Regions from separate parts of the Serratia marcescens subsp. marcescens ATCC 13880 genome, predicted to be linked through region 1. Evidence: predicted binding sites of a transcription regulator. Region 1 holds the regulator's gene; each other region holds the start of a gene.
What was found. The regulator CRP, encoded in region 1, controls carbon source genes, mostly activating them, when cyclic AMP is high. The targets are predictions, from matches to a motif close to ATGTGANNNNNNTCACAT.

Region 2: the regulator CRP is predicted to act here: its motif matches at 4,044-4,061, upstream of cdd (cytidine deaminase).
Region 3: the regulator CRP is predicted to act here: its motif matches at 4,790-4,807, upstream of J0F90_RS11775 (YjcB family protein).
Region 4: the regulator CRP is predicted to act here: its motif matches at 2,889-2,906, upstream of udp (uridine phosphorylase).

The regions. Positions count from the first base shown of each region.
Region 1 covers NZ_CP071238.1:4,741,039-4,748,436, forward strand. Annotated here, with positions in the region: gene J0F90_RS22730 (hydrolase) at 1-662, shown strand, start outside; gene J0F90_RS22735 (YheU family protein) at 659-892, shown strand; gene J0F90_RS22740 (phosphoribulokinase) at 1,044-1,913, shown strand; gene J0F90_RS22745 (OsmC family protein) at 1,952-2,359, opposite strand; gene crp (cAMP-activated global transcriptional regulator CRP) at 2,742-3,374, shown strand; gene J0F90_RS22755 (YccS/YhfK family putative transporter) at 3,425-5,503, shown strand; gene argD (bifunctional acetylornithine/succinyldiaminopimelate transaminase) at 5,544-6,761, opposite strand; gene J0F90_RS22765 (aminodeoxychorismate synthase component II) at 6,893-7,398, opposite strand, start outside.
Region 2 covers NZ_CP071238.1:1,614,739-1,622,136, reverse strand. Annotated here, with positions in the region: gene metG (methionine--tRNA ligase) at 1-104, shown strand, start outside; gene J0F90_RS07735 (sugar ABC transporter substrate-binding protein) at 330-1,397, shown strand; gene J0F90_RS07730 (MFS transporter) at 1,529-2,743, shown strand; gene J0F90_RS07725 (CidA/LrgA family protein) at 2,882-3,289, shown strand; gene J0F90_RS07720 (CidB/LrgB family autolysis modulator) at 3,286-3,981, shown strand; gene cdd (cytidine deaminase) at 4,119-5,003, shown strand; gene J0F90_RS07710 (NAD-dependent malic enzyme) at 5,225-6,922, shown strand; gene sanA (outer membrane permeability protein SanA) at 7,092-7,398, shown strand, end outside.
Region 3 covers NZ_CP071238.1:2,447,629-2,455,026, forward strand. Annotated here, with positions in the region: gene J0F90_RS11745 (helix-turn-helix domain-containing protein) at 1-610, shown strand, start outside; gene J0F90_RS11750 (VOC family protein) at 628-1,062, shown strand; gene J0F90_RS11755 (MoaF-related domain-containing protein) at 1,373-1,825, shown strand; gene J0F90_RS11760 (nuclear transport factor 2 family protein) at 1,835-2,326, shown strand; gene J0F90_RS11765 (multidrug efflux MFS transporter) at 2,498-3,697, opposite strand; gene J0F90_RS11770 (MarR family winged helix-turn-helix transcriptional regulator) at 3,949-4,395, shown strand; gene J0F90_RS11775 (YjcB family protein) at 4,432-4,713, opposite strand; gene mrdA (penicillin-binding protein 2) at 5,008-6,933, shown strand; gene J0F90_RS11785 (penicillin-binding transpeptidase domain-containing protein) at 7,041-7,398, shown strand, end outside.
Region 4 covers NZ_CP071238.1:236,699-244,096, forward strand. Annotated here, with positions in the region: gene metE (5-methyltetrahydropteroyltriglutamate--homocysteine S-methyltransferase) at 1-1,631, shown strand, start outside; gene J0F90_RS01090 (dienelactone hydrolase family protein) at 1,716-2,543, opposite strand; gene udp (uridine phosphorylase) at 3,030-3,791, shown strand; gene J0F90_RS01100 (tyrosine-protein phosphatase) at 4,085-4,867, shown strand; gene J0F90_RS01105 (DedA family protein) at 4,947-5,477, shown strand; gene rmuC (DNA recombination protein RmuC) at 5,618-7,165, shown strand; gene ubiE (bifunctional demethylmenaquinone methyltransferase/2-methoxy-6-polyprenyl-1,4-benzoquinol methylase UbiE) at 7,244-7,398, shown strand, end outside.

The DNA.
Region 1 (7,398 bases):
AGCGCATCTATCACTCCGGCGAAACCGAAGACGCGCGCTTCTTTCTGCGCTGGCTGCGCGACCGCTACGGCGAAGTGCCAACCGCGGCGGTAGGCGTTTCGCTCGGCGGCAACATGCTGGCCTGCTATCTGGCGCAGCAAGGCGCCGACAGCCTGCTGCAGGCGGCGGTGGTGGTCTCGGCGCCGCTGATGCTGGAACCCTGCGCCTACCGCATGGAGCAAGGCTTCTCCCGCGTTTATCAGCGCTACCTGCTGGGGCAGCTGAAACAAAACGCCACCCGCAAGCTGTTGCACTATCCGGACACCCTGCCGCTCAAGCTATCACAGCTGAACGGTTTGCGGCGCATCCGCGAGTTCGACGATGCCATCACCTCGCGCATTCACGGCTTCAGCGACGCCACCGACTATTATCGCCGCTGCAGCGCCCTGCCGCTGTTGCCGTCCATCCAGACGCCGCTGCTGATCATCCATGCGCAGGACGACCCTTTCATGACCCCTGAGGTGATCCCCGACGTCGCCGGCCTGCCGCGCAATATCGAATATCAGCTGACTGAGTTCGGCGGCCACGTCGGCTTCGTCGGCGGCACGCTGAAAAAACCGCACATGTGGCTGGAGCATCGCATTCCGGCCTGGCTTTCCCCTTATCTGGACATTCCGACGTGATTATTCCCTGGCAAGAACTGGCAACCGACACCCTGAACAGCCTGATCGAATCCTTTGTGCTGCGCGAAGGCACCGATTACGGTGAGCACGAACGATCGCTGGAGCAGAAGGTGGAGGACGTGCGCCGCCAGCTGAAAAACGGCGAAGTGGTGCTGGTGTGGTCGGAACTGCACGAGAGCGTCAACATCATGCCGCGCGGCCAGTTCCGCGCCGGGCAGGAAGAAATTTAGTGGCGCCCGGTTCTATGACTGACGGAAAAAATCAGGTAACAATGGGACATTGCAAACCAGCGCGCGCCATTTTTTCCTGACATAGAGAGCGTCAACAAGAGCCACAATAATCCCCTGACGCCGGCGCATTCAACACGGAGTGACAACCACCATGTCTGCCAAACATCCCGTTATCGCGGTGACCGGTTCCAGCGGCGCCGGCACCACCACCACCAGCGTGGCGTTCCGCAAAATCTTCCAGCAGCTCAACATTCGCGCCGCCGAGCTGGAGGGCGACAGCTTCCACCGCTATACCCGGCCGGAAATGGACGCGGCGATCCGCAAGGCGCGCGATCTGGGCAGACACATCAGCTATTTCGGCCCCGAGGCCAACGACTTCGGCCTGCTGCAGCAGAGCTTTATCGAGTACGGCAAAAACGGCACCGGCCGTTCGCGCAAGTACCTGCACACCTACGACGAAGCGGTGCCCTACAATCAGGTGCCGGGCACCTTCACCCCGTGGGAGCCGCTGCCGGCGCCGACCGACGTGCTGTTCTACGAGGGGCTGCACGGCGGCGTGGTCACCGAGCACCATGACGTGGCCAAACACGTCGATCTGCTGGTCGGCGTGGTGCCGATCGTCAACCTGGAGTGGATCCAGAAGCTGATCCGCGATACCGGCGAACGCGGCCACTCCCGCGAAGCGGTGATGGATTCGGTGGTGCGCTCGATGGAAGACTACATCAACTACATTACGCCGCAATTCTCGCGCACCCACATCAACTTCCAGCGCGTGCCGACGGTGGACACCTCCAACCCGTTCGCCGCCAAGGCCATTCCCTCACTGGATGAAAGCTTCGTGGTGATCCACTTCCGCGGCCTGGACCAGATCGACTTCCCCTACTTGCTGGCGATGCTGCAGGGCTCGTTTATCTCGCACATCAATACGTTAGTGGTGCCGGGCGGCAAAATGGGGCTGGCGATGGAGCTGATCATGGCGCCGCTGGTGCAGCGGCTGCTGGAAGGCAAGAAAATCGAATAAGCGCGTTGAGCGCGGCGCCGAGCCGCGCTCCGTCTCGATTACGCCGGCTGGCGGATCTCGAAGCTGTGGGTCACCGTGGCGGCCTTGTTGAGCATCAGCGCCACCGAGCAGTACTTCTCCGCCGACAGGTTCACCGCTCGCTCGACGATTTTGTCGGTCAGATCCTGGCCGGTAACGATGAAGTGCAGGTTGATATGGGTGAACAAGCGCGGGGCTTCTTCGCGGCGCTCGGAGGTCAGCTTCACCTCGCAGTCGCGCACGTCGTTGCGCCCTTTTTGCAGGATGGAGACCACGTCGATCGCGCTGCAGCCGCCCACCGACATCAGCACCATCTCCATCGGGCTGGGCGCTTTATCACCGGCGTTGCCGTCCATCAGCACCTGATGGCCGGAGGCCGATTCACCCAAAAACGTTAACCCTTCCACCCATTTAACTCTTGCCTGCATTCTGGTCACTCCGGTTGATTTCTTAAAATCAGAGTACGCTTTCGCATAGAAACAGGCAACGTAACCTGATGCTAATCATGCTGAAGCGAGACAACACGAGACACCCGCCTTACTCTGTGCTACAAACAGAGCCGCAATAAATCTTTCCGGGACACTGTATTTCAGGGAAACGCCCAGAGAAAGGCTCCTTTACCGGTATGTTAACAGAATGTAGCTTGCAGCGCTTACGGCAAGTTAATATGCTAGAGCGACAGCGTATTTTTATGACACGCCTCAAAACTTGCCGGTAGCCCTCGCTCATGACTGCGGCTACAGGCGGGTTTTACAGGGAACTCTGACCCCTGTGACACAAGGCAGCGATAACAACAGAGGATAACAGCGAATGGTTCTCGGCAAACCGCAAACAGACCCTACTCTCGAATGGTTCCTGTCTCATTGCCATATCCACAAATATCCATCGAAGAGTACGCTGATTCACCAAGGTGAAAAGGCCGAAACGCTTTACTACATCGTGAAAGGCTCCGTCGCGGTGCTGATCAAGGATGAAGAAGGTAAAGAGATGATCCTGTCCTACCTCAACCAGGGGGATTTCATCGGCGAGCTCGGATTGTTCGAAGAAGGCCAGGAGCGCAGCGCCTGGGTTCGCGCGAAAACCGCCTGTGAAGTGGCCGAAATTTCCTACAAGAAATTCCGCCAACTGATCCAGGTGAACCCGGACATCCTGATGCGTCTGTCCGCCCAAATGGCGAGCCGCCTGCAGGTCACCTCCGAAAAAGTGGGCAACCTCGCCTTCCTGGACGTGACCGGCCGCATCGCGCAAACCCTGCTGAATCTGGCGAAGCAACCCGACGCCATGACTCACCCGGACGGCATGCAGATCAAGATCACCCGTCAGGAGATCGGCCAGATCGTCGGCTGCTCGCGTGAAACCGTTGGCCGTATTCTGAAAATGCTGGAAGATCAAAACCTGATTTCCGCCCACGGCAAAACCATTGTCGTCTACGGCACCCGTTAATCTCCGAAGAAACGGCGCAATCTGCGCCGTTTTTTTATCTGCTCTCTGCCATGTGGCGCCGCCTGATCTACCACCCGGAAATCAACTACGCACTGCGACAAACGCTGGTGTTGTGCCTGCCGGTGCTGTTCGGCCTGCTGATAGGCCAGCTGCAGCTCGGCCTGATGTTCTCTCTGGTGCCCGCCTGCTGCAATATCGCCGGTCTGGACACGCCGCATAAGCGCTTCTTTAAACGGCTGATCGTCGGCGGCTCGCTGTTCGCCTTCAGCAGCGTGCTGTTGCAACAGGCGCTGCTGTGGCACGTACCGCTGCCGGCGCTGATGCTGGGCCTGGCGCTGCTGCTCGGCGTCACCGGTGAAATCAGCCCGCTGCACGCCCGGCTATTGCCGGCGGCGCTGGTGGCCGCCATTTTCGCTCTCAGCACGGCCGGCACGGTGCCTCTCTGGCAGGCGCCGCTGCTGTACGCGATCGGCACCGTCTGGTACGGCTTATTCACCTGGTTCTGGTTCAAGCTGTGGAAAGAGCAGCCGATGCGCGAGACGCTGAGCCAGCTCTACCTGGAGCTGGCGGACTATTTCGAAGCCAAATACTCACTTCTGACCCAGCACACCGATCCGCAAACCGCGCTGCCGCCGCTGCTGGTGCGCCAGCAAAAGGTGATGGATCTGATCAGCCTTTTGTACCAACAGCTCAATTTCCTGCCGCACGCCAACAACCTCGAACAAAAGCGCCTGCAGCGCGCCTTTCAGGTGGCGATGGATCTGCAGGAGCACATCACCGTCAGCCTGCATTTGCCGGAGGAAGTGCAAAAACTGGTGGAGCAGAGCCAGGCCGAAGCGATCATTCGCCGCAATGCACTGGTGATCGCCGGCCGGCTGCGCGTGGTGGCGCACGATATCCTCTACCATCAGCATTCGAAGCGCTTCTCCATGAGCCACGAACTGGCGGCGCTGGAAAAAATGGCGGCGCAGCATCCCGATAACCCGGTCGGCCAGTTTTGTTATTACCACTTCAGCCGCATCGCCCGCCTGCTGCGCACCCAGCATCCGCTGTACCGCCGCGACCTGATGCCCGGCCAGCACCGCCTGCCGTTTTGGCCGGCGCTGGCCAGCTATCTGTCGTTCAAATCCACCGCCCTGCGCAACGCCGCGCGGCTGGGGGTGACGCTGGCGGTCGGCAGCAGCCTGGGTGCGGTCTTCAACCTGCCGAAGCCATACTGGATCCTGCTCACCATCATGCTGGTGAGCCAAAACGGGTATAACGCCACCCGGGTGCGTATTCAGCACCGTGCGCTGGGCACGATTGCCGGACTGTTGCTGGCGGCCGGGCTGCTGCAGCTGCAGCTGCCGGAGGGAGAAACGCTGAGCATCATGCTGGTGATCACCCTGCTGGCCTACCTGGTTTCGCGCAAGAACTACGGGCTGTCGGTGATTGGCTTTACGGTCACGGCGGTTTACACCCTGCAGCTGCTGGCGCTGAACGGCTCGCATTTTCTGGTACCGCGCCTGATCGATACGCTGATAGGCTGCGTGCTGGCGTTCGGCGGCACCATTTGGCTGTGGCCGCAGTGGCAAAGCGGGCTGCTGCGCAAGAATGCCCATCAGGCGCTGGAACACGATCAAACCGCGCTGCGGCTGATGCTGAAGCAACCGGAACCGGACGCCACCGCATTGGCCTATACCCGCATGCAGGTCAACCAGGCGCACAACGCGCTGTTCACCTCGCTCAATCAGGCGATGCAGGAGCCGGGGTTCGCGTCGAATTATCTGGCGGACATGCGGCTGTGGGTCACTCATAGCCAGTTCATCGTCGAACACCTGAACGCCATGACCATTCTGGCGCGCGAGCACTACATGCTGACGCCGAAACTGGCGGAAGCCTATCTGCAAACCTGTGAAATCGCGCTGCAAAGCTGCCAGCAGCGGTTGGAATACGACGGCCCGAGCAGCGGCAACAGCGGCATCATGCAGCCGCCGGATCTGCATCCGGAGATGCCCGTCACCGAGATGGAACGTCATTTGCGGCGCATCCTGTCGCACCTGAACGTGATGCATACCATTTCGTCGCTGGCCTGGCGCCAGCGCCCGCACCACGGCATCTGGCTCAAGCGCAAACTGCGCGATCAATAAGGGCGCGGCATGCCGCGCCCCGTTATGCGCCGCACGGGCTTCAGGCGTTGATCACATCCTGCACCGCCAGCTCGAACAGCGCCATGCCGGCCTCGATATCCTGCAGCTCCACCACCAGCGACGGCGCGAAACGGATCACGTTCGGCCCGGCGTTGAGGATCATCAGCCCACGCGCGGCGGCGGCGGTGAGGAAATCGCGCGCTTTGCCGTGATAATGCGGCGTCAGTTCGGCGCCGATCAGTAACCCCATGCCGCGAATGGCGGTGAAAATACCGTATTTATCGCCGATATCCTGCAAAGCCTGCACATACAGCGCGTGGCGCTGTTCGATGCCGCTCAGCACTTCCGGCGTATTGATCACATCCAACGCCGCCTCCGCCACCGCGCAGGCCAGCGGGTTGCCGCCGTAGGTGGTGCCGTGAGTGCCCACCTGCATCACCGACGCAATCTCTTCGGTGGTCAGCATGGCGCTGACCGGGAAACCGCCGCCCAACGCCTTGGCGGTGGTGAGAATGTCCGGCGTCACGCCATAATGCATATAGGCGAACAGTTTGCCGCTGCGCCCCATGCCGCTTTGCACTTCGTCGAACACCAGCAGCGCCTGATGCTGGTCGCACAGCTCGCGCACGCCTTTGAGGAAGCCGGCGTCGACCGGCGTAATGCCGCCCTCGCCCTGAATCGGCTCCATTACCACCGCGCAGGTATGGTCGTCCATCACCGCTTTCACCGCCGCCAGATCGTTGAACGGCACGTGCACGATGTCGGCCGGCTTCGGCCCGAACCCATCGGAGTATTTGGCCTGCCCGCCCACCGACACGGTGAACAGCGTGCGGCCGTGAAACGCGTTATAGAAGGCGATGATTTTGGTTTTGTACGGGCTGTGGCGGGTGATAGCGTAATGACGCGCCAGTTTGAACGCCGCTTCGTTGGCCTCTGCGCCGGAGTTGGCGAAGAACACCCGGTCGGCGAAGGTGGCGTCGATCAGTTTGCTCGCCAGGCGCAGCGCCGGTTCATTAGTGAAGACATTGCTGGTATGCCACAGGGTTGCGCCCTGGCGTTTGAGCGCCTCGACCAGCGCCGGATGGCAGTGCCCCAGCGCTGTCACCGCGATGCCGCCGGAAAAATCGATGTACTCTTTTCCCTGCTGATCCCAGACTCGGCTGCCTTGGCCGCGCACCGGCACAAACTGGGCCGGTGCATAAACAGGCAGGATCACCTGGTCAAAGGTGCTGCGGCTCACTGCGGATTTTTCAGTCATTTTCGGCTCCACCCTGAAGGTTTTTCAGCGCTATCGTAATATTAGATTGAAAACATAATCACGAAATATGCATAAAAAACCAATCAAGCGCAAACGCAAAACGCCTGACGAGCGAAAAAAACGCATCGGGATTAACGGTTGAGGAAGTTATCCAGCAGCTGATGGCCCTGCTCGCTGAGCACGCTTTCCGGATGGAACTGCACCCCTTCCAACGCCAGCGTGCGGTGGCGGATGCCCATAATCTCGTCGCGCACGCCGTCGCGTTCGCTCCAGGCGGTCACTTCAAAACAGTCCGGCAGCGTATCGGCTTTCAGCACCAGCGAGTGATAGCGGGTCACGGTCAGCGGATCGTTCAGGCCGCGAAACACGCCGACGCCCAGATGGCGAATCGCCGAAGTTTTGCCGTGCATCACCGCGCGGGCGCGCACCACCTCGGCGCCGAACGCCTGCCCCAGCGCCTGGTGCCCCAGGCACACGCCGAGGATCGGCAGTTTGCCGGCGAAATGACGAATGGCGGCCAGCGAGATGCCCGCTTCGTTCGGGGTGCAGGGGCCAGGGGAAATCACCAGATGCTGCGGCGCCAGCCGCTCGATATCGGCCAGCTGCAGCTCATCGTTGCGCTTCACCATCACCTCGG
Region 2 (7,398 bases), 2.0 Mb from region 1:
TCGGCATTTCAGAAGGCATGGTGATGGCGGCAGGCCCCGGTGGGAAAGAGATCTTCCTGCTGAGCCCGGACAGCGGCGCGCAGCCTGGCATGCAGGTCAAGTAATCGCGCAGATGCGTGGCATAGGGAGGGTCGAGCTTGCTCGGCCCTTTTTTTTATGCCCCAATCCCCACGTTATAAGCATGAAGAAAAAGTCATAACCGCCCTGATTCCCCTGCTCGCCGCATCCGGCTATGATGCTCCGAAACCCAAAATAGACGTCCAGACAGAAAGACTGCTATAACAGACCTTCACCGGGATCGTTTCCCTGCTTTTTTGGAGCCTATAATAATGAAAAACCTCAAAACTTCGCTGCTCGCCCTCAGTCTGCTGGCCGCCCTGCCGCTGCAGGCGGCGGAAAACGCCGCCGTGCCGGCCGCCATCGCTCAACATCAGGGGCCGGTGCGCATCGCGGTGATCCGCAACCTCGGATCCGACGACAACACCACGCAATTTTTGGCGGGCGCCATTCAGGAAGGGCGCAAGCTGGGCTTCAAGGTGGACACCTTCCTCAGCAACGGCGACGATGCGCGCTTCCAGGACTTCGTCAACCAGGCTATCAGCCAGAAATATGACGGCATTATTCTCTCGCAGGGGCGAGCCCCCTATTCCACCGAGCTGGTTAAACGCATCGCGGCGGCCGGCATCGCCGTCGCGGCGTTCGATACCGACGTCGGCGGCCACGTTCCCGGCGTCACCGTCTCGCAGCAGGACGACGCTTCGCTGGCTAACGCCTCGTTCGGCCAGTTGGTGAAGGATTTCAACGGCCAGGCCAACATCATCAAACTCTGGGTAGCAGGCTTCCCGCCGATGGAGCGCCGCCAGGCCGCCTATCAGCAGTTGCTGAAACAGCATCCGGGCATTCACGAGCTGGAATCGATTGGCGCGGTTTCATCCGACGTGCAGGGCGATACCGCCAATAAAGTGGGTGCGGTGCTGGCGAAATACCCGAAAGGCAAGATTGACGCCATCTGGGGCACCTGGGACGCTTTCACCCAGGGCGCTTACAAGGCGCTGAAAGAGAACGGCCGCACCGAAATCAAACTGTACAGCATCGACATCTCCAACCAGGACTTGCAGCTGATGCGCGAAGCCGGCAGCCCATGGCAGGTCAGCGTGGCGGTGGATCCGAAGCTGATCGGCGCGGTCAACCTGCGCCTGGTGGCCAACAAGATCGCCGGGGAAAGCACGCCGGACAGCTATCAATTCAAAGCGGCGGTCATTCCGCAGGCGCTGCTGCTGGCGCAGCCGGGGCCGGTCAACGTCGCCGGGCTGGCGAAGATCATCCCCGGCTGGGGCACCAGCAGCGATTTCGTTCAGCCGTGGTTCGCCACGCTGCAGGCCGAACACGGTAAATAATGCTGTTTTTGACGAGGCTGCCGACGCAGCCTCTGTTTTTAAACTAATTATCGGCTTTCCCCTTCCGTCCTCGCCAAAATACGCTATGTTATCTGCATCGCCCAATAACTGTATGCATAAACAGGCTTCGAATGAAGGGATTCCCCTCGCTGATTAACATGCTGCTGGCCAGTTCGCTGGTGTTGACCATCGGCCGCGGCGTGACGCTGCCGTTCATCACCATCTACCTCACCGAGCATTTCCATCTGCTGCCGAAGAGCGTGGGCGTGATCCTGGGCGTCAGCCTGACCCTCGGCATCCTTGCCAGCCTGTACGGCGGCTATCTGGTGGACAAATTCAGCAAGAACCGCCTGATCCTGCTGTCGATTGTATTGTTTGCGCTGAGCTTCTTAGCCATTCCCTGGATCCCGCGCCCCGGCGGCGTGATCGTGGTGCTGGCCATCTTGCATACCTGTTATTCGGTGCTAAGCATCACCATTAAGGCCTGTTTCGCCGACGGGTTGCCGGTTGAGCAGCGCATCAAGGCTTTTTCCATCAACTACACGCTGGTCAACGTCGGCTGGGCGATCGGTTCTGCGCTCGGCGTTCTGGTGGCCGGGCTTAGCCCGCTGCTGCCGTTTTACCTGTCGGGCGGGTTGGCGCTGGCGACGGTGGCGGCGCTAAGCCTGCGCTTGCGCGGCCGGCAACAGCGCGCAACGCCTGCCGCCGCTGTACCGGCCGCGCTCCCCAACTTCCGCCAGACGCTGACTATCCTGCGGAGCGATCGGCGGCTGATCTACTTCACCCTCGGCAGCACCCTGGGCGCCGTGGTGTTCGGTCAGTTCACCGGCTATCTGTCGCAGTATCTGATCACCGTCTCCAGCGCCGAGTTCGCCTACAAAATCATCGGGCTGGTGATGATCGTCAACGCCAGCATCGTCATCGCCCTGCAATACCTGCTCAGCCGCGGCATGCGCCAGGAAAACATGCTGCGCTGGCTGGTGCTGGGCACGCTGTTTTTCATCGTCGGGCTGCTCGGTTTCATGGCGGCCGGCCAGGCGGTCTGGCTATGGCTGGCGGCGATGGCGGTGTTTACCCTCGGCGAAATCATCGTTATCCCGGTGGAATACATGTTTATCGACTTTATCGCGCCGCCGCACCTGAAAGGCAGCTACTATGGGGTACAAAACCTCAGCGCGCTGGGCGGCGCCATCAACCCGGTGCTGTGCGGGGTGCTGCTCAGCTATGCCGCGCCGCCGTTGATGTTCGTGATGCTGATCGCCGCCGCCCTGCTCAGCCTGCTGTTTTTCTTCCTCGGCCACCGGCTGGCAGAACACGCGGCGGCGGCGGCCGAAGACGTACGCTGATCCCGCAGGCAGCGGCCAATACGGGCTGTCAACCCGCCGCTCGGGCATAGCACCCATAGCGAGAATTCATGGTGCGATCTGTGGCATGGCTCACAGTTTAATTGTATGATGAATACATCAGTTAAACGGGAAAAGACAATGGCCAACGTGCTCACACTGTGCTGGAAATACCTAAGGGCCCTGCTCCTCATCTACCTGTGTCTGTTCGTCGGCAACGCGGTGGCGGCGCTGCTGCCGTTTGCCATTCCCGGCAGCATCATCGGCATGCTGCTGCTGTTCGCCCTGCTCTCAACCCAGATTATGCCGGCCAAATGGGTTAAACCCGGCTGCCATTTGCTGATCCGCTATATGGTGCTGCTGTTCGTGCCGATCGGCGTCGGGGTGATGAAATACTACGACCAGATCGTCGCGCATCTGGGCCCGCTGGTTATCTCTTGCCTCATCAGCACGCTGATGGTGCTGGTGGTGGTCGGCTATACCTCACACTATTTTCATCGCGAGCGCCGCATCGCCGGCAAGCCCGACGACACGGAGGGCAACTCATGATCCACGAAATCTGGTGGTCGCTGCCGCTGACGCTGGCGGTCTATTTCGGCGCGCGCTGGCTGGCGCGCAAGCTGAATATGCCGCTGCTCAACCCGCTGCTGGTGTCCATGGCGGTGATCATCCCGCTGCTGCTGCTCACCGGCATTCCCTATGAGCGCTACTTTCAGGGCAGCAAAATCCTCAACGATCTGCTGCAGCCGGCGGTCGTCGCGCTGGCCTTCCCGCTCTATGAGCAGCTGCACCAAATCCGCGCACGCTGGAAGTCGATTATCACGGTGTGCTTCATCGGCAGCCTGACCGCCATGATCAGCGGCGGCGCCATCGCCCTGTGGTTGGGCGCCACGCCGGAAATCGCCGCCTCTATCTTGCCGAAATCGGTCACTACGCCGATCGCGATGGCCGTCGCGGACTCGCTCGGCGGCATTCCGGCGATCAGCGCGGTTTGCGTTATTTTCGTCGGCATCCTCGGCGCCGTGTTCGGCCACACGCTGTTCAACCTGTTGAAAATCACCACCCCCTCGGCGCGTGGCCTGGCGATGGGCACAGCTTCCCACGCGCTGGGCACCGCGCGCTGCGCGGAGATGGACTATCAGGAGGGCGCCTTCGGCTCGCTGGCGTTGGTCATTTGCGGCATCATCACCTCGCTGCTGGCGCCGTTTGTGTTTCCGGTGCTGCTGCATCTGTTCGGTTGATCAGGGTGAAACTTGCGATACATCTCGCATTTATGTATTTCATTGCATTAATTTCATTAATTAAGAGACATTAATCACACTTTAATGTCTCTGGCCTGCCTAGAATGTTATCCCGTTAACCCGTAGAGAGACTTTCTATGCATCCGCGTTTTCACACCGCTTTCAGCGCACTGCCCGCGACACTGCAATCCGCCCTGCAGCCCTATCTGGACGCGTCCGACTTTCCGGCGATGTTCACGGCCGAGCAAGCGGCGGCGATCCGTTCAGGCTGCGGGTTGGACGATGACGCGCTGGCATTCGCGCTGCTGCCGCTGGCGGCGGCCTGCTCGTTAACCCCGATATCGCATTTCCACGTCGGCGCCATCGCGCGCGGGCAAAGCGGCAATCTCTATTTCGGCGCCAATATGGAATTCAGCGGCGCGCCGCTGCAGCAATCCGTGCATGCGGAACAAAGCGCAGTGACTCACGCCTGGCTGCGCGGCGAAAAAGCGCTGGCCTCGATCACCGTCAACTATACGCCGTGCGGCCACTGCCGCCAGTTTATGAATGAGCTGAACAGCGGCGGCGCGCTGCAAATCCGTTTGCCTGGCCGCGCGCCGGCCACGCTGGCGGACTATCTGCCGGACGCCTTCGGCCCGAAAGATCTGGATGTCGCTTCACTGCTGATGGACGAGGTCAATCACGGGCATCAACTGCCGCTGAACGATGCGCTGACGCAAGCGGCGCTGGCGGCGGCCAACCGGAGCCACGCGCCGTACAGCAACGCCCACAGCGGCGTGGCGCTGGAAACGGCAGACGGCAATATCTACGCCGGCCGCTATGCGGAAAACGCCGCTTTTAACCCGAGCCTGCCGCCGCTGCAGGCCGCGCTGATCCTGCTGAACCTCTCCGGCGGCGACTGCCGGGCTATCCGTCGCGCCGTCCTGGCCGAACCGCAGGACGCGAGCATCAGCCAATGGGACGCCACCCGCGTCACCCTGGCGGGGCTGGGTTGCCAAAACGTCAGCCGCGCCGCCTTCTAAGCGCACGACGGCGGGGCCATCCGGTTCCGCCGCTAACAGCACCGCCCGCCAAATACAATGCCCCGACGCCGCCAGAGACACTTTCTTTAGTTAAAAAATCATTTGATTGTCGATAATTACGCCAACCTGGTTCATCATCGGGCAACAAATGCTGTACATCTTCTCTTTATCTTTTAGGATCGTCGGCAATACAGTTATCTGATACGTGAAGAGTAAAACTGATGGAACTAGAATACGAAAGCAAACGCCCGCTCTACATCCCTTACGCCGGCCCGATTCTGCTGGAATTTCCGCTGCTGAACAAAGGCAGCGCTTTCACCGAGGAAGAACGTAGCCACTTTAACCTGCACGGCCTGCTGCCGGAAGCGGTGGAGACCATCGAAGAACAGGTGGAACGCGCCTACCGTCAGTATCAGGATTTCAAGAACGATAATGATAAGCACATCTACCTGCGCAACATCCAGGACACCAACGAAACCCTGTTCTACCGTCTGCTGGACTCGCACCTGAGCGAGATGATGCCGATCATCTACACCCCGACCGTCGGCGAGGCCTGCGAACACTTCTCCGATATCTATCGCCGTGCGCGCGGGTTGTTCATCTCCTACCCGAACCGCGATCGCATCGATGACATGCTGCAAAACGCCACCAAGCAGAACGTTAAGGTGATCGTGGTCACCGACGGCGAACGCATTCTCGGCCTGGGCGACCAGGGCATCGGCGGCATGGGCATCCCAATCGGCAAGCTGTCGCTGTATACCGCCTGCGGCGGCATCAGCCCGGCCTATACCCTGCCGGTGGTGCTGGACGTCGGCACCAACAACCCGCAGCGCCTCAACGATCCGCTGTACATGGGCTGGCGCCATCCGCGCATCTCCGGCGAGGAATATCACGCCTTCGTCGAAGAGTTTATTCAGGCGGTCAAACGCCGCTGGCCGAACGTCCTGCTGCAGTTCGAAGACTTCGCGCAGAACAACGCCACCCCGTTGTTGAACCGCTACCGCGACGAGATTTGCTGCTTCAACGACGACATTCAGGGCACCGCCGCGGTCACCCTCGGCAGCCTGATCGCCGCCAGCCGCGCCGCCGGCAGCCAGCTGCGCGATCAGACCGTCACCTTCCTCGGCGCCGGTTCCGCCGGCTGCGGCATCGCCGAGCAGATCATCGCGCAGATGAAATCCGAAGGGTTGAGCGAAGACGAAGCGCGCGCCCGCGTGTTCATGGTTGACCGTTTCGGCCTGCTGACCGACAAACTGCCGAACCTGCTCGACTTTCAGAGCAAGCTGGTGCAGAAGAGCGACAATCTGGCCGGTTGGGAAACCGCCAGCGACGCCATCTCGCTGCTGGACGTGGTGCGCAACGCCAAGCCGACCATTCTGATCGGCGTGTCCGGCCAGCCGGGGCTGTTTACCGAAGAGCTGATCCGCGAGATGCACAAGCACTGCGAACGCCCTATCGTGATGCCGCTGTCCAACCCGACCTCGCGCGTGGAAGCCCGTCCGGAAGACATCATCAACTGGACCGACGGCGCCGCACTGGTGGCGACCGGCAGCCCGTTCGCGCCGGTAAGCTATAAAGAGCAGCTGTACCCGATCGCCCAGTGCAATAACTCCTACATCTTCCCGGGGATCGGTCTGGGCGTGCTGGCCTCCGGCGCCACTCGCGTCACCGATGCCATGCTGATGGCCGCCAGCCGCGCGCTGGCGGACTGTTCGCCGCTGGCCACCGACGGCCACGGCGCGCTGCTGCCGAATATCGACGATATTCAGGGCGTGTCGAAGTGCATCGCCATGGAAGTGGGTAAAGCCGCCCAGCTGCAGGGCGTGGCGATCGTCACCTCCGAAGATGCGCTGTCGAAAGCCATCGAGCACAACTTCTGGCGGCCGCAGTACCGCAGCTACAAGCGCACCTCGTTCTGAATGGTGAGCTGAAATGACCCAGCCCGGCTCCGCCGGGCTTTTTTGTGCGGCAAAACCGCCGAAAAATGCGGCGGCGCGCGTGCTTCAGGCGGTTCGCGTCTTGCGTCGGTCGGTCAGGTAAAGTAGCCTTGATCCATCTTTTTCAGCCCGGCGCGCGTAAGGCAACAACATGTGGAAACGCCTGATCATCAGCCTGTTCATCATCATTGCGGTGTTGATGGGTTCGGCTATTGCGCTCGATCGCTGGATCAGTTGGAAAACCGCGCCTTACGTCTACGACGAACTGCAGGAATTGCCGCACCGCCAGGTCGGCGTGGTGCTCGGCACCGCCAAGTATTACCGCACCGGAGTGATCAACCAGTACTACCGTTACCGCATTCAGGGGGCGATCAACGCCTATAACAGCGGCAAGGTGAAATACCTGCTGCTGAGCGGCGACAACGCCCAGCAAAGCTATAACGAACCGATGACCATGC
Region 3 (7,398 bases), 2.3 Mb from region 1:
GGATGTGCGCAGCGATCTGTCGTTCGTGCACCTGTATTGCACCGATGGGCATCTGCGCCGGCTGGCGGAGCAAACCTGGGATCGCAGCCCGGCGGCGATCAACGTGGAGCCGCGCAGCTTCGGCGAAGATCCGCAGATCACGTTGCTGTATCGCCAGTTTTTGCTCAACTGCGACTGGCGGGACAGCGCCAATCTGCTGGCGCTCAGCAGCGCGTCGAACCTGCTGATGTCACACCTGATCCAGCGCTACAGCCAGCTGCAGTGGAAGCTGCCGCCGGTGCGCGGCGGCCTGGCCCCTGCGGTAGCCAGGCGGGTGCGTGAATATATCGCAAGCCACCTCGATCGGCCTTTGCTGCTGGCGGATCTGGCGGTGCAGGCCGGGTTGAGCGAATACCATTTCGCCCGCATGTTCAAGCACGCCACTGGCCTGGCGCCGCACCAATTTGTGATGCGCGCCCGGCTGCAGCGGGCGGAACAGCTGTTGCGGCATAGCCAACAGCCGATCACCGAGATCGCGCTGGCGTGCGGCTTCAGTTCCGCCAGCCATTTCAGCAACCGCTTCAAGGCGGCCTATGGATTTGCTCCGCTGCAGGTGCGGCAGGGGCGCTAACCGAAAGGGAGTGCAGCATGGATCAACAATTTGCCGGGCTGGGCGTGTTGTTTGTCGCCGGATTCGGGCCCATCACGCGTGAGAGCGACGAGAGCAAGGCGTTTTATGTCGAGGCGCTGGGGCTGCCGCTCAAGCCGATGCCGGGCAACGAGAGCTATCTGCTGTCGGAGCAGGGCGCGCTGGGCGGCGTGAAGCATTTTGCCCTGTGGCCGCTGGCGCAAGCGGCGCAGTCCTGCTTTGGCGACGATCGCTGGCCTGCGGATCTCGCGGTGCCGCAGGCGTGGATCGAGTTTGACGTAGCCGACATGGCGGTAGCCACCCAGGGGCTGGTCGATCGCGGTTATCGGCTGTTGGTCGCCAACCGCGAAGAGCCGTGGGGGCAAAGCGTTACTCGGTTGCTCAGCCCGGAAGGACTGCTGGTTGGCGTCACCTATACACCTTGGCTGCGTTAAACGCCGTGCCGTTCGTCGCCGTTTCGCAGCGGCGGGCGGCCTAAGAACAAATACGCATTAGCTTAAAGCGATCTGCGCTATAGACCTATCGAATCCCCGAGTTGTTTCCTTCCTTGAAAGCAGTAATCCCGTTCATTGCGTAAAAACCAAGGGCCAGAACGCGCTATTGCCATGCCATTTTACGGCGATTTTCCCTCGTCTTTTTTTGCTGCCAGGTGCCTGATGGTAATAGAGATTATTCTTATATTTCCATCAATGCTTAAGAAATAATAATGATTCTCGTTTTCAACCACGGAAAGGAGAAGGAACGATGAAAACAGTGAAACGAACGGGCATCGCGCTGGCGATAGCCCTGACTTTCCCCCTGGCATTGCCTGCCGCTATGGCGGCGCAACCCTCCCTGACAAACAGTAAGGCGGCGACGATGACGGAAAAACACGGGCAGTTTATTGCGGTCGGTAAAGTGGTGCAGGTGACCTTCGGCGATTTCGCCTTCAAGCTGGATTTTACCGATGACAAGACCATGACCTTCACCGGTATCGGCGAGGCGTCGCAGGGCATCACCGATACGGTGCAGTACACCGCGGTGGAGATTCGGCCGAAGGTCTACATGGTCTATTGGCACGAACCGCAGTCCGGCGACAACGTGACGCATATCGAGGATTTTGAGCGCGGCGAGGTGTACACCAACATCGCCGCCAAGGACGGCAGCTTCACCCATCTGAAAGGGCAGCTGAAAATCGTAGGTCACTCAGGAAACTAAGGAGCAGTTATGAAAAAGGCATTGATCACCTGTGCGATCGTCGGCGGCTTGCTGGCGAGTTACCCGGCGTTGTCAACGGATCAGACGGCGTCGCAAAAGTCGGCCGGCAAAGGCGGCTATCATCATGCCCAGCAAAAGCTGAAGGTGGTGGAGGATCTGTACGCGGGCTTCTTCAACCGCCACGACATCGGCGTGGCGCAGAGGCTGATTGTGGAAAACTACAAGCAGCATAACCCGTTCGTCGGCGACGGCATCAAGCCGTTCCTCGATTTCTTCAGCCAGACCTTCAAAGACAATCCGCAATACAGCGCCAAAATATACCGCAGCGCGGTCAACGGCGATCTGGTCTACGTTCACGTCAAATACCAAAATAATCCGCAGGATCGCGGCACCGCCAGCGTGGATATTTATCGGGTGAACGATCAGGGGAAAATCACCGAGCATTGGGACGTCAATCAGGATGTGCCGGAGAAATCGGCTAACGACAATACCATGTTCTGAGCCACAAGGGCCGCTGCGGCGGCCCTCAACGCGCCCGCAACACTTTATTTACTTACATAAATATTAAATGACCGCCGCGTCGAGTAGGCTACGGCCGCCTTTGGCAGTGGTGGTACGGTTGATGGGCGTCATTGTCCCGCCACTGCTTGAGGCGTTTCCCCACATTTCCCGTTATCCCGCGCGTTGATTTTCCACTTTTTTGAACTGATGGCGCAGCTGCAGCGCATTGCAAAGCACCAACACCGCCGTCACGGCGAACACCCAACGGAACCCCATCATCGCCGAAATGCCCGATCCCAGCAGCGGGCCAACCACGTTGCCCAGGTACATAAAGGATTGGTTATAGCCGAAGATGCGCCCGGTCACCTGATCGGAGGAATACTTCAGCAGCAGCGCCTGCACCGCCGGCATCAGCGCGCCGTCGGCAAAACCCAGCAGGAAGCGCAGAATGCCCAGTTGTAATGGCGTATTCACCCAGGCCATCACGGCGAACAGACCGGTGGTGAACAGCAGCGCGGCGATCAGGATGCGCGCGGTGCCGATGCGATCGCCGAGCCGCCCGAGGCGCGGCGCGGAGATCAGCGCCGCAATGCCGGGCACGGCGGCGATCATCCCGCTGACAAAGGCAATATTGCTGACATCGCCCGACAACTCGCGGATGAACAGCGTCAGGATCGGGCTGATGGACGAGTTGGCCAGCTGGATCATCAAGGTACAAACGAACAAGGTGACGATCAGCGTCGGATAAGGCAGTGAACGGAACACCGCCTTGCCGCTCAGCTGATCCGCTTTTTTCACCGTAATGCGCCGTTCTTTAATCAGGAACAGCGTCACCAGGAAGCTGACGAACATCAGCCCGGCGGTGACGAAAAATACCACCCGCAGCCCCAGATGATCGGCCATCAGCCCGCCCAAGAGCGGGCCGGCGATGACGCCGGAGATCTGCCCGGTAGAGAGCGTGCCCAGCGCCCAGCCGCTTTTATCGCGCGGCGCCTGCGAGGCGACCAGCGCCATGGCGTTGGGAATATAGCCGGACGTTAGCCCCATCAGAGCGCGCAGCGCGAACAGCTGCCAGACGTTGGTGGCCAGCCCCTGCAGCGCGATGACGATCGCCATGCCCAGCGAGGCGCGCAACAGCATCAGCTTGCGGCCTTTGCGGTCGGCCAGGCTGCCCCACAGCGGCGACACCACCGCCGAGACCAAAAAGGTGCCGCTGAACACCAGTCCGGACCACAGGCTGAGGGATTGATGATCGCTGACGCCGAGCTGTTCGACGTACAGCGGCAGAAAAGGGAGGATTTGGCTCATCGCCAGCCCGGTGAAGAAACACCCGAGCCAGACCGAGATCAGATTGACTTTCCACGCTTCCATCGGCATACCGTACCACGTTGAATAAGGAGGGATTTATTAAGCAACATAATAATAACACTGCAAATTAATCGGCGAGGGGCAAATGCGTGAGCAAACGTAACCCTGCCGATGCAGTGTCTTTTTTGCTATATATTAATAGCTATATTATCATAGGTAATTAGGTTAAGCCAGAGCGACGCGGTAGCCAGGCAGGGCACTGCGCGATCCGGTGGTGTGAAAGCAGGGATAAACTGAACGCTAGATTGATGCCAATGAAAAAAGATCACCCTGAAGACGTGACGCTGCTGCGCACGCAGTTAATGTCGCTGGTGCGCCGTTTGCGGCGCGAGTCGCGCAGCGACGAAAAATCCTGGGCCCAGCTGATGCTGTTGGGGGCTATCGATCGCCACGGTGGCGAGGCGACGCCGTCGCTGCTGGCGGAATCGGAGCGCATGCGCTCTTCTAACCTGGCGGCCGCGTTGCGCGAGCTGGAAGCCGATGGGCTGCTGGTGCGCACGCCGGATGCCGAAGACAAACGCCGGGTGCGGGTGCGCCTGACGCCCGCCGGGCTGGGCCTGCTGCAGCAAAGCCGCAGCCGGCGCGAGGCGTGGCTGCTGGCGGCGATGGAGAGCTGTTTAACGGAGCGGGAGCAGGCGCTGTTGATTGAGGCGGGGGCGTTGATGGCGCGGCTGGCGGCGGCGCCAACGGACGAGGAATAATCGCTGGGCGGCCGGTACGCCGCCTCCGCGGTGAGATTACGGCATCGGCCAATCGACCGGCATGGTGCTGACCACGTCCACGTAGCGATCCCAGGCCGATGACCAGAAGTGGGTGAAGGCTTCCAGGGTAAGGTGGATGCCCATCAGGCCCATCACGAACCAGCAGGCGGTAAACAGGCCCAGGCTGCTGAACATGAACGCCATGCCGTTGCGGCTGGTTTTACGGCAAACGACGTTTAACTGGCTGGCGAAGAACATCATCACGGCGCTCAGCAACTCCCAGCGCATCATGACTAAACCGGTGGCAATGGTACTCATCGAACTCGATCCTATGTAACAAAAAGCCGCATCCGGCAGGGCGCCGACAGGGAAATGCGGGGGAATAACGGGAATAATGTGATTTAGATCACATTGTAGCATTGAGGCGAACGGCGGCTCAATGGGGATCGCGGTGAAAAAATCGCCGCCGGTAACATTCCAATATGCTGAAACAGTTATGCCATTTCATTAGCAACCTTTTCATGGGGCGGCGCGCCCGATAACGCTATGCTTGCCGGCTTTTCAGTTCCCTGATTTTGCGGGGAAATGTGACGCAAAAGGTACCGGCACCGCATGGCCCTGTTAAAAGAAAAAATTCGCGATCATTCCGCGGAAGAGAGGCTGTTCATCCGCCGGGCGGGCGTGGCGCTGGCGCTGGTGGTGGCCTGTTTCGGCGTGCTGATCGCCAATCTCTACCGGCTGCAAATCCGCCAGCATGGTTTTTACCAGACGCGCTCCAACCAGAACGACATCAAGATGCTGCCGCTCGCTCCCAGCCGCGGGTTAATCTTCGATCGCAACGGCACTCCGCTGGTGCGAAACGTGACACTGTATCGTATCGAGATCACGCCCAGCAAAATCACCGACATGGCGGCGCTGCTGCAGGCGCTGACGCCGATCGTCGATCTGACGCCGGAAGACATCAGCGCGTTTCGCGACGATATGCACCACAACAGCCGCTACAAGCCGGTGACGCTAAAAACCGGGCTGAGCGACACCGAGGTGGCGCGTTTTGCCGTCAATCAATACCGTTTCGACGGGGTAACAATCGATACCTATCAACAGCGTGAATATCCTTACGGCGCTCAGCTGGCGCACGTGCTGGGCTATGTGTCGAAGATCAACGACAGCGATCTCAAGCGCCTGGACAAGGCCGGCCTGAGCGAAAACTACGCCGCCGACCGCAACATCGGCAAACAGGGCATCGAAGCCTATTACGAGTCAGAGCTGCACGGCACCACCGGCTATCAGGAGGTGGAAGTGGATAACCACGGGCGGGTGATCCGGCTGCTGAAGGAGCAGCCGCCGCAGGCCGGCAAAAACATTTACCTGACGCTGGATCTGCCGCTGCAGCAGTACATTGAATCGGTGCTAAAGGGGCAACGCGCCGCGGTGGTGGTGGAAGATCCGCGCGACGGCGGCATTCTGGCGATGGTCTCCAGCCCCAGTTACGATCCCAATCCCTTCGTCAAAGGCATCGGCTATCAGGCCTATAAAACGTTGTTGAGCAATCCGGAGCTGCCGCTCATCAACCGCGTTACCCAAGGGTTGTACCCGCCGGCTTCCACGGTGAAGCCCTATATGGCCGTTTCGGCGCTGTTCGCCGGGGTGATCACGCCCACCACCACCTTTTTCGGCGCGCCGACCTGGACGCTGCCCGGCACCGAGCGCCGTTACCGCGACTGGCTGAAAACCGGCCACGGCATGCTCAATGTCACCAAAGCGATTGAGGAGTCCGCCGATACCTTCTTTTATCAGGTGGCGTATGAGATGGGCATCGATCGCATTCACCATTGGCTGAGCCAATTCGGCTACGGTCAGTCCACCGGCATCGATCTGAACGAAGAGTACCGCGGCGTGCTGCCGAGCCGAGACTGGAAACTGAAAGTGCACAAAAAGGGCTGGTATCAGGGGGATACGGTCTCGGTGGGCATCGGCCAGGGGTATTGGGTGGCGACGCCGATCCAGATGGTAAAAGCGTTGACCACGCTGCTCAACAACGGCAAGGTGAAAACGCCGCACCTGCTGTATTCGCTGCAGCAGGGCAACCGGGTGACGCGCTACCAGCCGCCGGCGCAAGCGGCGCAGATCGGCGATCCCAACTCGCCTTACTGGGGCATCGTGCGCAACGGCATGTACGGCATGGCCAACTTGCCGAACGGCACCGGTTACAAGCTGTTCCATACCGCGCCGTATCAGATCGCCGCCAAATCCGGCACCTCGCAAGTGTTCAGCCTGAAGCAAAACCAGACTTACAACGCCAAAATGATCCCGGTGCGGCTGCGCGATCACATCTTTTATACGCTGTTTGCGCCCTACAAAAATCCCCGGGTGGCGATGGCGCTGATCCTGGAAAACGGCGGCGGCGATGGCGTGGTGGCGGGGCCGACCGCGCGCGCGATCCTCGACCACATTTTTGACCCGGCCAACGCGCCACAGCCCGGCGATACGCCGCAAAGTAAACCGCAGTTAAACGACAGCGCGGATGTGCAACGGTGATGCGGTTTGTTTTTACTTTCTTACAAACTGCAATCTCCTGACCATTTCCGGCAAGGTAGACTGAAATAACACCATAAACTGAATAAAAACGCAGGGTTAACACAACAGTGGCGCCATCGACCAAAAAGAGCGGTAAAACCTATTCCACAGTTCGTTTCGGCTGGATTTGCGCCGGCATGCTGGTCTGTTTTTTTCTGTTGGCGTTCAGGGTCGGCTACCTGCAACTGCTGGAACACCAGCAGTTGGCCAATCAGGCTGACCAGCGTTCGATCCGCACCCAGGTGGTGCCGACCAACCGCGCCATGATCACCGATCGCAACGATGAGGCGCTGGCGGTCAGCGTGTCGTCCAAAGACATCGTGCTGGATCCGAAGCATATTCTCGATACCCAGACCGATACCGGCAACGAACGCTGGCAGAGCATGGCCAACGTGCTGAAGATCCCGCTGGTGGACATCCAGCATC
Region 4 (7,398 bases), 610 kb from region 1:
TGGAGCTGCCGCAAGCCTGGCTGGACGCGTTCAAACCGGCTTACGATGCGCTGCAGGGGCAGGTGAAGCTGCTGTTGACCACGTATTTCGACAGCGTCGGCCATAACCTCGACACCATTCGCACCCTGCAAGTGCAGGGGCTGCACGTCGATCTGGTCGCCGGTCATGACGATATCGCCGCGCTGAGCGCCGCATTGCCGCAAGACTGGCTGCTGTCACTGGGGGTGATCAACGGCCGCAACGTTTGGCGCGCCGATCTGAGCCGCTGGTTTGAGCGTCTGCAGCCGCTGGTGGGGACTCGCCCGCTGTGGATTGGCTCTTCTTGTTCACTGTTGCACAGCCCGATCGACCTGAGCGTGGAAAGCCGTCTGGACGAAGAAGTGAAAAGCTGGTTCGCCTTCGCGCTGCAAAAATGCGCCGAACTGGCGCTGTTGAGCTCGGCGCTGAACGCGCCTGACGCGGCGAAACAGGCTGAACTGGACGCCTACAGCGCGCCGATCCGCGCCCGCCGTCAGTCGAGCCGTGTGCATAACCCACAGGTTGAGCGCCGGCTGGCCGCGATCACCGCGCAGGACAGCGAACGCCACAGCGCTTACGCCGAGCGCGCCAGGGCGCAGCGCGAGCGTTTCAACCTGCCGGCCTGGCCGACCACCACCATCGGTTCGTTCCCGCAGACCACCGAGATCCGCGGCCTGCGTCTCGACTTCAAACAGGGCCGTTTGGACGGCAATAACTACCGCACCAGCATCGGTGAGCACATCAAACAGGCGATTGTCGAGCAGGAACGTCTCGGGCTGGACGTGCTGGTGCACGGTGAAGCCGAGCGCAACGACATGGTGGAGTATTTCGGCGAGAACCTCGACGGCTTCGTGTTTACCCAGAACGGCTGGGTGCAGAGCTACGGCTCCCGCTGCGTGAAGCCGCCGGTCATCATCGGTGACGTCAGCCGCCCGGAAGCCATCACCGTCGAATGGGCCAAATTCGCCCAGTCGCTGACCGACAAACCGGTGAAAGGCATGCTGACCGGGCCGGTGACCATCCTGTGCTGGTCGTTCCCGCGTGAAGACGTGACCCGCGAAGTGATCGCCAAGCAGATTGCGCTGGCGCTGCGCGACGAGGTGGAAGATCTGGAAAAAGCCGGCATCGGCATCATCCAGATCGACGAACCTGCGCTGCGCGAGGGGCTGCCGCTGCGCCAATCCGACTGGGCCGCCTACCTGAATTGGGCGGTGGACGCCTTCAAACTGAATGCCGCCGTGGCGCGGGATGACACCCAGATCCACACCCACATGTGTTACTGCGAGTTCAACGACATCATGGACTCTATCGCCGCGCTGGACGCCGACGTGATCACCATCGAGACCTCGCGTTCCGATATGGATCTGTTGGAAGCCTTCAAAGAGTTCGAATACCCGAACGAAATCGGGCCGGGCGTCTACGACATCCACTCGCCGAACGTGCCGAGCGTGGAATGGATCGAAGCGCTGCTGCGTAAAGCGGCGCAGAACATCCCGGCGGAACGCCTGTGGGTCAATCCGGATTGCGGCCTGAAAACTCGCGGCTGGCCGGAAACCCGGCAGTCGCTGGCCAACATGGTATTGGCGGCGCAGCGCCTGCGCGAGCACGCGTGATGCCGTGCGGCGGATGAACCGCCGCTTATAGATTTACTGGTGTGATGATTGGGCGCTTCGGCGCCCTTTTTTATGCGAGGGACATTATTTGACGCCGTGCTGGGCGAACCACGCCAGCATGCGCTGCCAGCCGTCCTCCGCCGCTTCGGCGTTGTAGCTGGGGCGATAGTCGGCGTTGAATGCGTGCCCGACGCCAGGATATACCACGATTTCGGCCTCGGCGTTGGCGGCGCGGATCGCCTGACGCATGGTTTCCACCGTCTCCAGCGGAATGCCGCTGTCCTGCCCGCCATACAGCCCCAGCACCGGCGTTGACAGGTGGGTGGCGACATCGACCGGATGCTTCGGTGAATTCAGCGTTTTCTCGCCGACCAGTTTGCCGTACCAGGCGACCGCCGCCTTCAACTGCGGGTTGTGCGCCGCGTACAGCCAGGTAATGCGGCCGCCCCAGCAGAAACCGGTGATCGCCAGTTTGCCGGCGTCGCCGCCGTGGCGAATAGCCCAGTGCGCGGCGTGATCCAGATCGGACAACACCTGACGATCCGGCACCTTGGTCACCAACTGCTGGAACAGCTCGCCGATATCGCTGTAGTCGTTGGCATCGCCCTGGCGGAAATAGAGCTCGGGCGCGATCGCCAGATAGCCCTGCTTGGCCAGGCGACGGCACAGATCCTGAATGTGCTCATGGACGCCGAAGATTTCCTGCACCACCAGCACGATGGGAAAGGGGCCGTTATGGTCGGCGGGTTTGGCGACGTAGGCCGGCAGCGCGTCGCCCTGAGAAGGGATGGTCGTTTGCCCGGCGTGAATGCCCTGTTCGTCGGTGATAATCGCGGAGGTGGCCAACGGCGCGGCGGCCGGGGCGAATCCCCCCTGAGCCTGTTCTAATGTCATCACATGTTCGGTTTTCATTGCGGTCTCCGTGCAATAGAAAAAAGCGCTGAGATTAACTATAGGAAAGATTACCCATTATTGGCGCTGCGTGGCGCACTTTCGGACAAGTCGATAAAAAACGGCTAATTATCTGGCTTTGCGGCATTTTTAAGCGCTTTTTATCATGTTATTACGCGTTTTGGCCCGCGTAAGTGCCATAAGGTGCGTTAGAGGGCTTTTTTGTCCCTAAGCAACCGATAAGATGGGGGTATTTCGAATTGATGCGCTAAATAGTTTCAGTCGGCAACCAACGGGCAGGGAGCGGCAAGGTTTATCGGCTAGACTGAGGTTTAGCGGTTTGAGGGCGGCTCATTAATGGGTTTTTTGTGACTTAATTCACAAAAAATATGTAGCATGTAATTTGTTTCTCTTTTCATAGTGACTATCGTCACGAAATTAAACGGCGATTTTCAGTAGAGTGCTTTTTTGTTCCTCCCAATAAACATGATCCATGAGGAGTCTCATATGTCTCAGTCTGACGTTTTTCATCTCGGCCTCACCAAGAACGATTTACAAGGGGCCCAGCTTGCCATCGTGCCGGGCGATCCGCAGCGCGTAGAGAAGATTGCCAAGCTGATGGAAAATCCGGTGCATCTGGCCTCCCATCGTGAATTCACCACCTGGCGCGCAGAGCTGGACGGCAAGGCGGTGATCGTCTGCTCCACCGGTATCGGCGGCCCGTCTACCTCTATCGCGGTGGAAGAGCTGGCGCAGCTGGGCATTCGCACCTTCCTGCGCATCGGCACCACCGGCGCCATTCAGGCCAATATCAACGTCGGTGACGTGCTGGTGACTACGGCGGCGGTACGCCTCGACGGCGCCAGCCTGCACTTTGCGCCGATGGAGTTTCCGGCGGTCGCGGACTTCGCCTGCACCACCGCGCTGGTGGAAGCGGCCAAAGCCAGCGGCGCGACCACCCACATTGGCGTAACCGCTTCTTCCGATACTTTCTACCCAGGTCAGGAACGTTACGACACCTACTCCGGCCGCGTGGTCAGCCGTTTTAAAGGCTCGATGGAAGAGTGGCAGGCGATGGGCGTGATGAACTATGAAATGGAATCCGCCACGCTGCTGACCATGTGCGCCAGCCAGGGCCTGCGCGCCGGCATGGTGGCTGGGGTGATCGTTAACCGCACCCAGCAAGAGATCCCGAACGCAGAAACCATGAAAAACACCGAAAGCAAAGCGGTGCAGATCGTGGTGGACGCCGCCCGCCGTCTGCTGTAATCGCCTCCCCTCAACGGGCCGCCGACGCGCCTGTTGAGGTTTGTCATCAACCTCATGCCATTGCCGGGTTTGCAAAGAGCTGCGGATAACAAACAGGGAAAATCAATTCATTGATTTTCGGCTGATGACCACAAAGGAGGAAAAACCGCGTTTTTTCCTCCTTTGTCAACGAACTGAACGGGCCGCCGACGCGGCCCGTTTTTCCATTTGCGGCTAATCTGTTACGGTGATACTCCTCAGCGCTGCGCCGATGGCTGCCGCGCGTTGTCATAACAAAAACAACGAGGACGTTTATGACCGCCCAGATCCTGCTTCATCCTTCGCTTGCGCCGCTCGACGGCGGCATTAACTTCCGTGACTTCGGCGGCAACGGCGTGGCCGACGGGCGCCGCATCAAACGCGGCCTGCTGTTCCGCTCCGGTTCTCTCGAGCGGCTGACGGAAAACGACTGCACTTTCCTCGCTGGAGTGCCAGTGCGTTCGGTGCTGGACTACCGCGATGCCGACGAGGTGCAGGCCAAACCGGATATTCTGTGGAATGGCGCCGACTATCACCATGTGCCGGCCAACCCGCTGAGCAGCGAAGTTAACGCCAACCTGGAAAAGCTCACCAACGAAACGCTGGCCGCTTTCGACGCTCGGGCGTTCATGCTGGAGCTGTATCGCCGTCTGCCGTTCGGCAATGCGGCCTATCAGCGGCTGGCGCAGCTGTTGAGCAACCCTGGCGGCGGCGCGATCGTGCAACACTGCGCGGTCGGCAAGGATCGCACCGGGGTCGGTTCGGCGTTGGTGCTGTTCGCGCTGGGGGCCGACGAAGCGACGGTGCTGGAAGACTATCTGCTGACCGAAACCACGCTGGCCACTTTCCGCGAACAGATGCTGGATCAGCTCTCTATCAAGCTGAATGCGGCGGCGCTGGAGCAATTCGCCTACGTGCTCAGCGCGCGCGAGGAGTTCCTGATGACGGCGCTGGGCTGCATCCGCCGGCAATACGGCTCCACCGACCGTTGGCTGGAAGCGGAATACGGCCTGGGCGCGGCCCAGCGTGAAGCACTGCAGGCATTCTACCTCGAGTAAATTGCCGCGTGTTTAGCCGGGGTTTAACTCGCCCCGGCTTATCCTAGGCGGCGAACCATCGCGTATCAGGAGCCCCGTATTGAGCCTCAATGACGTTATCAACTGGGTCAGCGATGTCGTGCGTCAGCACGAAGGCTGGGCCATTCCCATCATTTTCTTCCTGGCGTTCGGCGAGTCGCTGGCGTTTTTGTCGCTGCTGCTGCCGGCCACGGTGATCCTGCTGGCGCTGGGCGCGCTGATCGGCGAAAGCGGCATCGCCTTTTGGCCGATTTGGGCCGCCGCCGCCGCCGGGGCGTTTTTCGGCGACTGGCTCTCTTACTGGATCGGCTATCACTATCAGGATCGCGTGGCCCATATGTGGCCGCTGTCGCGCAATCCGCAGCTGCTGGCGCGCGGCCACGCCTTCTTCGAGCGCTGGGGCGTGCTGGGCATTTTCATCGGCCGCTTCTTCGGCCCGCTGCGCGCCGTGGTGCCGCTGGTGGGCGGCATTTGCGGCATGCCGCAGCGCTATTTCCAGCTGGCCAACGTCACGTCGGCGATGATCTGGGCGTTTGGCATTCTGGCGCCGGGGGCATTCGGCATCCAGTGGCTCAGCCAGTGGCTGGGCTGATTTCTCGCTAAATTGCGCAGCGCCGCGCAATATTGTGCGCGGCCGGCAAAATCAGGCTGGACATCCATACAGCCTCCCCTTAACGTGACGGGCAATGGGCGAGCAAAACGCCGCAACGGCTAGGTGCAACAGGAGGCAGGGTGGATACCAGTCTGATTTATGGGATTGGCGGCGTCGCGATCGGCATGCTGTTGGGGTGGCTGATCGCCAGTCTGCGGGTGCAGCAGACGCATGCGCAACATGAAACCGAACTGCGGTTGCTGGAGCAAGCGTTGCAGCAGGCGCAGCAGGAAACGGCCGTGCGGCAGGAAACGCTACAGCGCCACGAGCAGCAGTTGCGCCAGAGCGAGCTGGAGCTGCGCAATCTGCACAGCCAACTGGCGGCCGGGCATGAGAAGCTGCAACAGCTCACCCATTGGCGCAACGAATGCGAGCTGCTCAACCAAGAGCTGCGCGCCCAGCGCGAGGTTAACAGCGCGCAGGAGGCTGAGCTGCGCGAAGTCACCATCCGTCTGGAAGAGACGCGCATGGCGGCGGAGGAGAAACAGCGTCTGCTGATCAACAGCGAACAGCGCCTCACCACCCAGTTTGAAAACCTCGCCAACCGCATTTTTGAACACAGCGGCCGCAAGGTTGACGAGCAAAATAAGCAAAGCCTGGATCGTTTACTGCTGCCGTTGCGCGAACAGCTGGACGGTTTTCGCCGTCAGGTGCAGGACAGCTTCGGCCAGGAAGCGCGGGAGCGCCACACGCTGACGCATGAGATACGCAATCTGCAGCAGTTGAACGCACAGATGGCGCGTGAGGCGATCAACCTCACCAAGGCGCTGAAAGGCGACAACAAAACGCAGGGCAACTGGGGCGAGGTGGTGCTGAGCCGGGTGCTGGAGGCCTCCGGTCTGCGCGAAGGGCATGAGTATGAAACGCAGGTCAACGTGCGGGTGGATCATCAGAGCCGCATGCAGCCTGATGTGATCGTGCGCCTGCCGCAGGGCAAGGATGTGGTGATCGATGCCAAGATGTCGCTGATCGCCTACGAGCGCTATTTCAACGGCGAGGATGAGGCGGCGCGCGAAGCGGCGCTGAGCGAACATATTGCCTCGCTGCGCGGCCACATCCGCATGCTGGGCCGCAAGGACTACCAGCAGCTGCCGGGGCTGCGTTCTCTGGACTATGTGCTGATGTTCATTCCGGTCGAGCCCGCCTTCCTGCTGGCTATCGATCGCGAGCCGGAGCTGATCAGCGAAGCGCTTAAGCACAACATCATGCTGGTCAGCCCGACCACGTTGCTGGTGGCGCTGCGTACCATCACCAACCTGTGGCGCTATGAGCATCAGAGCCAGAACGCCCAGCGTATCGCCGATCGCGCGGCGAAACTGTATGACAAGATGCGGCTGTTCGTGGACGATATGTCCGCACTGGGGCAGAGCCTGGACAAGGCGCAGGGCAGTTATCGTCAGGCGATGAACAAACTGAGCGAAGGCCGTGGTAATCTTATCGGCCAAATTGAAGGTTTCCGCGCGCTGGGGGTTGAAGTCAAACGGCCGATAAACCCGCTGCTGGCGCAGCAAGCCGGCGCGCAACACGATGAAGCGGAAGAGGCGAACGACGATGATGTCGCCGCGCTGCCGCAGACGAACGACGATGACGATACCGCCGGGGAATCGGGCTTCGTTTCGCACGGCTGAGGCCGTGGCGAGGTGGGGTATTTCCCGGGCTTCTGGTACACTCATCCACACAAAATTGACTGAATAGCAGGCAGGACAATGGCAGATCAATCGCAGGAAACCACCGATTTCGGTTTTCGCACCGTCGCTAGAGACGAAAAACAGGCCATGGTGGCGGACGTTTTTCATTCGGTAGCGGCAAAGTATGACGTGATGAACGACCTGATGTCGTTCGGTATTCACCGTATCTGGAA